DNA from 2 places in the Halomonas sp. HG01 genome. Region 1 is predicted to be linked to the other one. Evidence: predicted binding sites of a transcription regulator. Region 1 holds the regulator's gene; the other holds the start of a gene.

Region 1 (4,595 bases):
CATCTCGTCGACCACCGGGTAGCCCTCGAGGAAGGCGATCACGCTGTCGTCGCGGCCGGTGGCATCACGCAGCCGCGGGTCCCAGTAGGGGTTGGGCAGGCAGCGGGCGTCGAACACGATATCGGCGTCCAGGGGCACGCCGCGCTTGAAGCCGAACGACTCGAGGGTCAGCGTCAGCCCTTCGCGGCGATGCCCGGCGACCTGGTCGGTGATGCGGCCACGCAGGTCATGCACCGAGAGCCGCGAGGTATCGATCAGCAGATCGGCGAGGTCGCGGATCTCCGACAGGGCGTCTTCCTCGCGATCGATCGCCTCGGCCAGGGTCATTTCGGTATCGCGGGTCAGGGGGTGTCGGCGCCGGGTCGCGGAGTAGCGCTCCAGCAGGATGCGTGCATCGGTGGTCAGGTAGATCACCTGGCACTGGATGTCGCGGGCACGCACGTCCTCGAGCAGCGTCGGGAAGCGTTCCAGGGCATGGGGCAGGTTGCGGGCGTCGATGCTGACCGCGACGGCGCTGCGCAGGGACTGGCCGCTGCGCAGCTCGTCGACCAGCGGTCCGAGGAGCATCGCCGGGAGGTTGTCGATGGCGTAGTAGCCGAGGTCCTCGAGGGCCTGCAGGGCGATCGACTTGCCGGAGCCGGAGCGTCCGCTGATGATGACGAGCTGCATGACGGATCGGGTCTCCTGGTCGGGGGCGGCCCTCAGCTGCGTCCGCTGGCGGCCGGTGCCTGTCGTCGGATGGCGTCGAGGAGGCTGTCGTGCAGCTCGCGCTGGCTGCCGGCCCGACGCAGGGCGCTGCGGGTCGCGGCGTCGTTCATCACGCCGGCGACCTGGCCGAGCAGGGCGAGATGCGCGTCGTCGGCTTCCTCGGGGACCAGCGGCACGAACACCAGGTCGACGGGTTCACCGTCGATGGCGTCGAAGTCGACCGGTTCGTCGAGCTTGAGAAAGCCGGCGATAGGGGCCTTGCAGTGAGGGTTGCGGGAATGGGGGATGGCGACCCCGTGCCCGATGCCGGTGCTGCCCAGGCGCTCCCGCCCGATCAGCCGGCTGAAGACCTCCTGGCTGTCGAGGCTGGGAATGTTCTGGGCGATGAAGGTGCTGAAGAACTCCAGCACCCGTTTCTTGCTCCCCCCGGGCACACCGAAGAGGGTGCGCTCGGGGGGCAGGATGGCTTCGAGTGACATGACTCAGCGGACGCTTGCGGCGCCCTGGGCGCGGGCCTGAGTCTTTTCCTTGTGCTTGACGAGCTGGCGGTCCAGCTTGTCGGCAAGGGCGTCGATGGCGGCGTACATGTCGGCGTCCATCGCTTCGGCGTGCAGATCGGCACCGGCGGCGTGCAGCGTGCAGGCGGCCTGTTGGCGTTCCTTCTCGACGGAGAGCGTCACCTGAACGGTGGTGATGTTGTCGTAATGGCGTTCCAGGCGGGAGAGTTTCTCCTGCACGTAGTCACGCAGGGGCTCGGTCAATTCCACGTGATGGCCGGTGAGGTTGACTTGCATGACACGCTCCTTGCTCCTTGGGTGGTGACTCGATTGTAACCCTTTTTGGTGCCTTGCAAACCCCCCGTGCCAGACGCGTTTTCATACTCTGGAACCCCCCCGTCGGGAGGGCCTCAGCCGAGGCGCTTGCGCTGGCTGGAGGAGGGGATGTGCATCGCTTCGCGATACTTGGCGACGGTGCGTCGGGCCACCTCGATGCCCTCCTCGGCGAGTAGGGTGACCAGCTTGCTGTCGGACAGCGGCTTGCGCGGCGGTTCGCCCTCGATCAGCTTGCGGATGCGGGCGCGGATCGCGGTGCTGGAGTGGGCATCCTCGCCGTCGCCGACCTGGCTCGAGAAGAAGTACTTGAGCTCGAAGACGCCGCGGGGGGTGTGGATGAACTTCTGGGTCGTGACCCGAGAGATGGTCGACTCGTGCATCTCCACCGTCTGGGCGATGTCGGCCAGGATCAGCGGCTTCATGGCCTCTTCGCCGTGCTCGAGGAACTCGATCTGGCGGGTCATCACCTCGTGGCCGACGCGCAGCAGGGTGTCGTTGCGGCTGGCCAGGCTCTTGATCAGCCAGCGCGCCTCCTGCAGGTGGTCCTTGAGGAACTGGTTGTCGTCGCTCTTGTCGGCGCGCTTGATCAGCGCCGCGTAGTCGGGCTGGATGCGCAGCCGCGGCATCGCCTCGGGGTTGAGCTCGACGCGCCAGCCCTGGGGCGTGTAGCGGGCGATCAGGTCGGGAATCACGTAGTCGCTGTCGCCGCTGGCGAATTCGCTGCCCGGGCGCGGGTCGAGGCCGCGGATCAGGCCGATGACCTCGTCGAGGGTCTCGTCGTCGAGCCCCAGACGCCGCTTGAGCAGCCGCCGGTCGTTGCCGGCCAGGGCCTCGAGGAACTGGCGTACCAGGCGGCGCGCCTGGGGCAGCAGCGGGGTGTCGTCGGTCAGGGTGGCCAGCTGCAGCAGCAGGCACTCGCGCAGATCGCGGGCGAACACGCCGGTGGGCTCGAACTGCTGCAGGCGCAGCAGCACCGCTTCGACCTCGCGGGTAGCGAGCCCGTCGAGGCCCTGGGCGCGCAGGCCGTCGCGCAGCTCGTCGAGCGGTTGATCCAGATAGCCGTCCGGCGTCACGGCATCGATCAGGCTCTCGGCGATGCGGGTCTCGCGTTCGTCGAGCTCGCTCATGGCCAGCTGCCAGACGAGGTGGCTCTGCAGGCTCTGGCCGGCGGCCTGGCGCTCGAAGTCGGGAGCCTCGCCGCTGCCGCCGGCGTCCTGGAAGGTGTCCGACCAGTCGCTGTCGACGCTGAGTTCTTCCGGAATCTCGTCGGACCAGTCGTCGTCCGGCGTCTCCCCGGCGGCCTGCTCGCCGAAGTCGTCCTCCAGCTCCAGCATGGGATTGGCTTCCAGGGCCTGTTGGATCTCCTGGCGCAGATCAAGGGTCGAGAGCTGCAGCAGGCCGATGGCCTGCTGCAGCTGGGGCGTCATGGTCAGCTGGGTGCCGACACGCAGTTGGAGGGATGCCTTCATGGCCATGGCAAGCGTTCCGGTCCTGCGGCAAAGAGGCCTTCCACCCTAGTGTGGGTGTGCCCGCCGTGCAAGCCTTTGCTCAGCAATTAGCATGCCAATGGCAATTGCCATGCCTGTCTGTGCATGGCGACAATATATCAGTGACTTGCGAAGCCAATAGGCTCAGAGTCGGAAGTCCTGGCCCAGGTAGACGTCGCGTACCCGCTGGTTGGCGAGGATGGCCTCGGCGTCGCCTTCGGCGATGATCTGGCCGTCGCCGACGATGTAGGCGCCGTCGCAGATGTCCAGCGTCTCGCGCACGTTGTGGTCGGTGATCAGCACGCCGATCTCGCGGGCCTTGAGCTGGCGGATGATGCCCTTGATGTCGCCTACCGAGATCGGGTCGACGCCGGCGAAGGGCTCGTCGAGCAGGATGAAATCGGGTTCGGTGGCCAGCGCCCGGGCGATCTCGACCCGCCGGCGCTCGCCGCCGGACAGGCTCATGCCCAGGTTGTCGCGGATGTGGGTGATGTGGAACTCCTCCAGCAGTGCCTCCAGGCGCGCCTTGCGGCCGGCACGGTCGAGGTCACGGCGGGTCTCGAGAATGGCCATGATGTTGTCGGCCACCGACAGCTTGCGGAAGATCGAGGCTTCCTGGGGCAGGTAGCCGATGCCGGCCTGGGCGCGTTGGTGCATGGCGGCGCCGGAGAGGTCGCGGTCGTCGATGACGACGCGGCCGGCGTCGGCCCGGACCAGGCCGACGATCATGTAGAAGGAGGTGGTCTTGCCGGCGCCGTTGGGGCCCAGCAGGCCGACGATGCGGCCCTGCTGGATCTCCAGGCTGATGTCGTGAACGACGCGACGGCGCTTGTAGCTCTTGGCGAGGTTCTGGGCACTCAGGGTCTTCATGGGCCGTCCTGCTGTTCCGGCTCCAGGGTCATGCGCACGCGCTGGCGCTCGCCGATGCCCTCGGCGTCGGAGCGGGCCTGCACCACCCGGCGGTCGAGGAAGTATTCGAGGTAGCCGCCGTCGAAGGTGTCGCCGCCCTGGTGCAGCTCGGCCTGGTCGACGAGCTCGATGCGCCGCTCGGCCACGTGGTAGACCACGGTGCGGCCCCAGGCGCGGACCAGGGGTTGATCGGGGGCGGGCTTCTGCTCCAGGTAGGCGCGCTGGCCGGTGGCGGTGGCGGTGGTCAGCTGGCCGGCCTCGTTGCGCTGGATCTCCACGCGGTCGCCGGTCAGCTGCATGCTGCCCTGCTGGATCTGCACGTCGCCCTGATAGACGGCGGTGCCGGCGCGGTCGTCGAGGTCCAGGCGGTCGGCCTCGACCTGGATGGGCGCGCTGGCGTCGCCTTCCAGCGCCAGGGCGGCGGGGGCGGCCAGCGCGGTGGCGAGCAGCGCTGCGCTGAGCAGTGAAGCGAGGGATCGCGTCATGACTCGGGGTCCTCCTGGGGGTCCGGCGGGTGGTGGCCGCGCACATTGTCGGTCAGTCGGGCGCGGTTGTCATCGAGCCAGGCGTCGAAGCGCTCGCCGCGCATCCACTGCGGCGGCTGGCTCAGTCGTGCCGGCGTGTCGCTCCAGGCGTGACCGGCGATGCTGTCGTAGTA
Region 2 (4,595 bases), 1.4 Mb from region 1:
AACGACATCGAAGGCATGGAACGCAGCGGCCGGCTGCGCTCGATCAATCGCCACCGCTGGGACCGTGGTGCCCTGGAGCGGCTGCTCGACAGCCCGCACACCTCGACCCACCAGGCTTTCACGGCGCTGACGCGGCTGCTCGAGGTCCGCCGCGACGAGCCCTGCTTCCACCCGGATGTGCCGCAGCGGGTGATCGAGACGCCGGCGTCGCTGCTGGTCGTCGAGCGCGGCCCGCTGGACGACGGGCGCCGCCTGCTGGCGATCCACAACGTCACCGACCGCCCCCAGCCGCTGGCGCTGGAGGATCTGAACAAGGGCGTGTGGCGGAACCGGCTCGACGGCGAGATCTGGCAGGCGGAACATAGCCTGCCGCCCTACGGCGCCCTGTGGCTGGTACATCAGCCATAAGCTGGCAGACAGCGCAAAGAACACCGCCCCCATGGCAAGCCAATGGGGGTGGTTCTTCTTCCAGCTTCCAGGCGCGAAGCGCCGCTCTTCAAGCTTCCGGCTACCGACCTCAGTCCGGGGCGTTATCGGCTTCCACCACCTCGGCCATGCGCGGCAACAGGTCGGGGATGGCCGCCCGCACCCGGTTCCAGCTGGGAATGAAGGGACGCTCGCCGGGATTGTCGAGGAAGACGCCGCCGGCCTCGAGCAGGTTGGTGGCGAACAGCTCCACCGCCCGCTCCTCGCTGTGGCGGTCCAGGCTCAGGCCGTTCATCCGCGCGTCGTGGTCGTAGGCCTCGATCAGGTCCAGCGCCATGCGATAGTAGGTGGCCTTCAAGGTGCGGAAGCCCTCGGCGCTGAAGGTCACCCCCTGGGTCGCCAGCTTGCGGTAGAGCGCCTTGGCGATATCCAGGCTCATGCGATTGAGCCCGCCGGAGGCGTCCTCCTCCGAGACCGGCTGATGCTTGTGATCGTAGCTGTCGGCGAGATCCACCTGACACAGCCGCCGGGTGGTGTAGTGGCGATGGACCTCGGAAAGCACGCCGATCTCCAGGCCCCAGTCGGCGGGAATGCGGATGCCATCGAGCACCTCGGTGCGCATGGCGAACTCGCCGGACAGCGGATAGCGGAAACAGTCCAGGTACTCGAGGTACGGCAGCGGCCCGAACATCTGCTTGAGCGCGCGCAGCAGCGGCGTGACCATCAGCCGCGAGACCCGACCGTTGAGCCGCCCGTCGGCGATGCGGGGGTAGTAGCCCTTGCAGAACTCGTAGTTGAAGTAGGGATGCGCGACCGGATAGAACAGCCGCGCCAGCATGCCGCGGTCGTAGGTGAGGATGTCGCAGTCGTGCAGCGCCACCGCCTCGCTGCGCCCGGAAGCCTGCACGTAGCCGGCGCAGTACCAGACGTTGCGCCCCTTGCCCGGCTGCTGGGGCGCGAGGCCCTGTGCTTCCAGCTCGGCGTCCAGGGCGCGCAGCCCCGGGCCGTCGTTCCACAGGATGCGATGGCGCTGGGGCAGCCGCGAGAAGAACGCGCGGGCCCGGTCGAACTGGTCGCGATCGGCCCGGTCGAGGCCGATCACGATCTCGGCCAGATAGGGCACCATGGCCAGCTCGTCGACGATATTCGCCAGCGCCGGCCCCTCCAGCTCGGAGTACAGCGAGGGCAGGATCAGGCTCATCGGCCGCTGTGCCGCGAAGCGCACCAGATCGTCCTCGAGGGCCTCGACCGGCCGGCGGGTCAGATTGTGAAAATCGGTGATGATGCCGTTCTGGTGGAAATCGCTCATGGGCTGACGCTCCCCGTGTCATCGTTATCGGTGCTGGACTGGCTCATTTCCGGCCCGGGCCGGCGCCCCCCTCGCCCCCACCAGTGCTCCACCCCCTCGACCCAGCCGCTCGGGCCGCTTTCCCGGCTGCGGTAGAGCGCGGGCTGATGCGGCGATACCTGCAACCCGTGGCGGCCGCGGATCACCACCGCCTGGTCCACCGCCTCGAGCATGGCGATGTCGTTGGGCCCGTCGCCCAGCGCCAGGGTCAAAGGGCGCACGCCGCGCAGAGCCTCGTAGCGCTCGGTGAGCCAGTTCACCGCCTGCCCCTTGTCCGATTCCCCCGTGGCGTGCCAGAAGCGCCCACCCCGAACCAGGCGCAGGCCGTCGCCGGCGAGTCCTGCGCGGAAGGCCTCGAGGCGATCACCGTCGTCGTGCCAGATCAGCGGCTCGCTGCCCTCGCGCATCCGTGCCAGGCGCGCCTGCGCCTCATCGAGGCCGGTGAAGGCGACCAGATCGTCCAGCGGGATCTCGCTCATCGGCGTGAAGCGAACGTCCAGGCGCTCCCGCCACACGGCGAGACGCTGGCGAATGAAGCCGATATCGACGCCCAGCGTCCTGATCACCAGCCCGTCGGGGCCCGGCGATCGCTCCAGGCGGGCATGGCACCAGGCGGCAGGCAGCCCCACCACCGCGCCGTTCTCGGCCACGAAGGGCGTGTTCGTGAGGGTCAGGGTCTGACGCAGGGTCAGCAGCTCGCTACGAGTCTTGCTGGTTACCGGGATCACCGGCACGCCGTCCTCGCGCAGCCGGTCCAGCCACCCGGCGGCCGGCGACCAGTCATAGGTCTCGTGATCGAGCAGCGAGCCGTCCAGATCGGTGAAGAGCAGCCGCGCCCCGGGGAGCCCGTGGCGGGAGGAAGAAGCGGTCATGGCAGCACCTTTGGTGACCTCGTTCGCCAAGGCCTTGCAGGTAACGTGCCAGACTGGCTGCGGGCAGCGCGGTGGCGGGGCCGGCCCGTGGCGCGACGCTCGGAGCTAACGACGGGCTTGCACCACGAGATGGCGGCCGCCTCAGGATAGGGCAGTGGCTCGCGCCATCAGGTTTCATCGTGCCGTGTGTGGCCTCGGGAACACAGGCCATGACGCATCACGCCCCCGCCATGGGCGAGGGCGTGCGCGGGAAGCGTCGGGACAGGGAGCACCGCTCCAGGTCGTCAGAAGTGGTAGGTGGCGCCCAGGCTCACGGCATCGAAGTCGTAGTGCGATTCGTCCAGATAGCGCATGTAGTCGGCACCCAGCGAGAGGTTCGGCATCAGCGCATAGCTGGCACCGCCGCCGTAGGACACGCCGCTCTCGGACTCCGCGCCGTCGAACTCCACCTCGGTGGCGCCCAGCAGGCCGTAGAGCTTGAAGCGTGGGGTGATCGGCAGCATGCCCTTGGCATAGCCACCCGCGAGGTAATCCAGCTCCAGGCCACCGTCCGAGCCGCCGGTCCCCAGATGCCCTTCCAGGGCGAAGTAGTCGTTGAAGGCGACACCGGCGCGCAGGCGCAGGCCGGTGCTGTCGCGATCGCCGGCAGGGCCGTCAGGGTCGAGTTCCCAGAACAGGGCATCACCGCCCACGTAGGGGCTCGGCTGATAGGTCATCGGGCTCTGGGCCTGAGCGTTGGCGGCGGCCACGAGGCAGGCCGCGGCGACGGGCATCAGCAAGGTCTTCATGAGGCTTTCTCCAGTTAGGAAACATTGTTTCCCTGCGCAGCGACCATTCTGGTACAAAGCGCTCCGCGATGCCATCACCTGCGGCGAGCGACGCCGAAATCGTGCCCGGCGCCCCTCCCCTGGCCTGAAGCCGGGATAGGGAATATCCTCTTAGCGTGCAAGACGCCCTCCCTGCCTGGAGGTAGCGTGCCATAACATGGAGACAGCAATGGCCGGTTTACTGCCCGATGTCGACCCCGATGGACTGCTCGAGTACTCGGTGGTCTACACGGATCGTTCCCTCAACCACATGTCGCAGTGCTTCCAGCAGGTGATGCGCGATATCTCCACGTCACTGAAGCGGGTCTATCGTGCGCATTCGACGGTCATCGTCCCCGGCAGCGGCACCTACGGCATGGAAGCGGTCGCCCGCCAGTTCGCGACCGATCGACGCTGCCTGGTCATCCGCAACGGCTGGTTCAGCTATCGCTGGCACCAGATCCTGGAGCGCGGCAACATTCCCTCGGACCTCTATGTCCGCAAGGCCCGCCGCCTCGATGACGACGACCCGACGTCGCCGTTCACCCCGCCGCCCATCGAGGAGGTGCTCGAGGCGATCCAGGACCAGCAGCCCGACCTGGTGTTCGCACCCCACGTGGAGACCTCGTCCGGCATCAAGCTGCCCGACGAGTACATCCGTCGGCTCTCCGAGGCCATCCACGACCAGAACGGCCTGCTGGTGCTCGACTGCATCGCCTCCGGCACCGACTGGATCGACATGCAGGACACCGGCGTCGACATCCTGATCAGCGCGCCCCAGAAGGGCTGGAGCGGCTCGCCCTGCTGCGCCATGGTGATGATGTCGCGCCTGGCCCGGGACATCATCGAGGAGACCGAGAGCTCGAGCTTCGCCTGCGATCTCAAGAAGTGGCTGTCGATCATGGAGACCTACGAGAACGGCGGCCACGCCTATCATGCCACCCTGCCCACCGACGCCCTGCGCACCCTGCGCGACGCCGTGGCCGAGGCGGAGGACTATGGCCTGGAGAAACTCCAGGACGAGCAGCTCGAACTCGGTCGACGGGCCCGGGAATTGCTCGCCCAGCATGGTTTCCAGAGCGTCGCCGCGCCCGGTTTCGAGGCCCCCGGCGTGATCGTGAGCTACACCAGCGACCCGGACCT

Evidence for each region. The regulator sigma-54, encoded in region 1, starts transcription at its own class of promoters, with help from an activator protein. The targets are predictions, from matches to a motif close to TGGCACNNNNNTTGCTNT.
Region 2: a site for sigma-54 is predicted at 2,680-2,697, ahead of UN84_RS12265 (HAD-IIB family hydrolase). Genes of this name have one in related genera too.

What each region holds. Positions count from the first base shown of each region.
Region 1 covers NZ_CP022134.1:1,153,277-1,157,871, forward strand. The annotation lists gene rapZ (RNase adapter RapZ) at 1-669, opposite strand, end outside; gene UN84_RS05355 (PTS sugar transporter subunit IIA) at 702-1,187, opposite strand; gene hpf (ribosome hibernation-promoting factor, HPF/YfiA family) at 1,191-1,502, opposite strand; gene UN84_RS05365 (RNA polymerase factor sigma-54) at 1,616-3,016, opposite strand; gene lptB (LPS export ABC transporter ATP-binding protein) at 3,173-3,898, opposite strand; gene lptA (lipopolysaccharide transport periplasmic protein LptA) at 3,895-4,422, opposite strand; gene lptC (LPS export ABC transporter periplasmic protein LptC) at 4,419-4,595, opposite strand, start outside.
Region 2 covers NZ_CP022134.1:2,571,236-2,575,830, forward strand. The annotation lists gene UN84_RS12255 (sugar phosphorylase) at 1-408, shown strand, start outside; gene UN84_RS12260 (glycosyl transferase) at 518-1,735, opposite strand; gene UN84_RS12265 (HAD-IIB family hydrolase) at 1,732-2,646, opposite strand; gene UN84_RS12270 (porin family protein) at 2,931-3,434, opposite strand; gene UN84_RS12275 (aminotransferase class V-fold PLP-dependent enzyme) at 3,643-4,595, shown strand, end outside.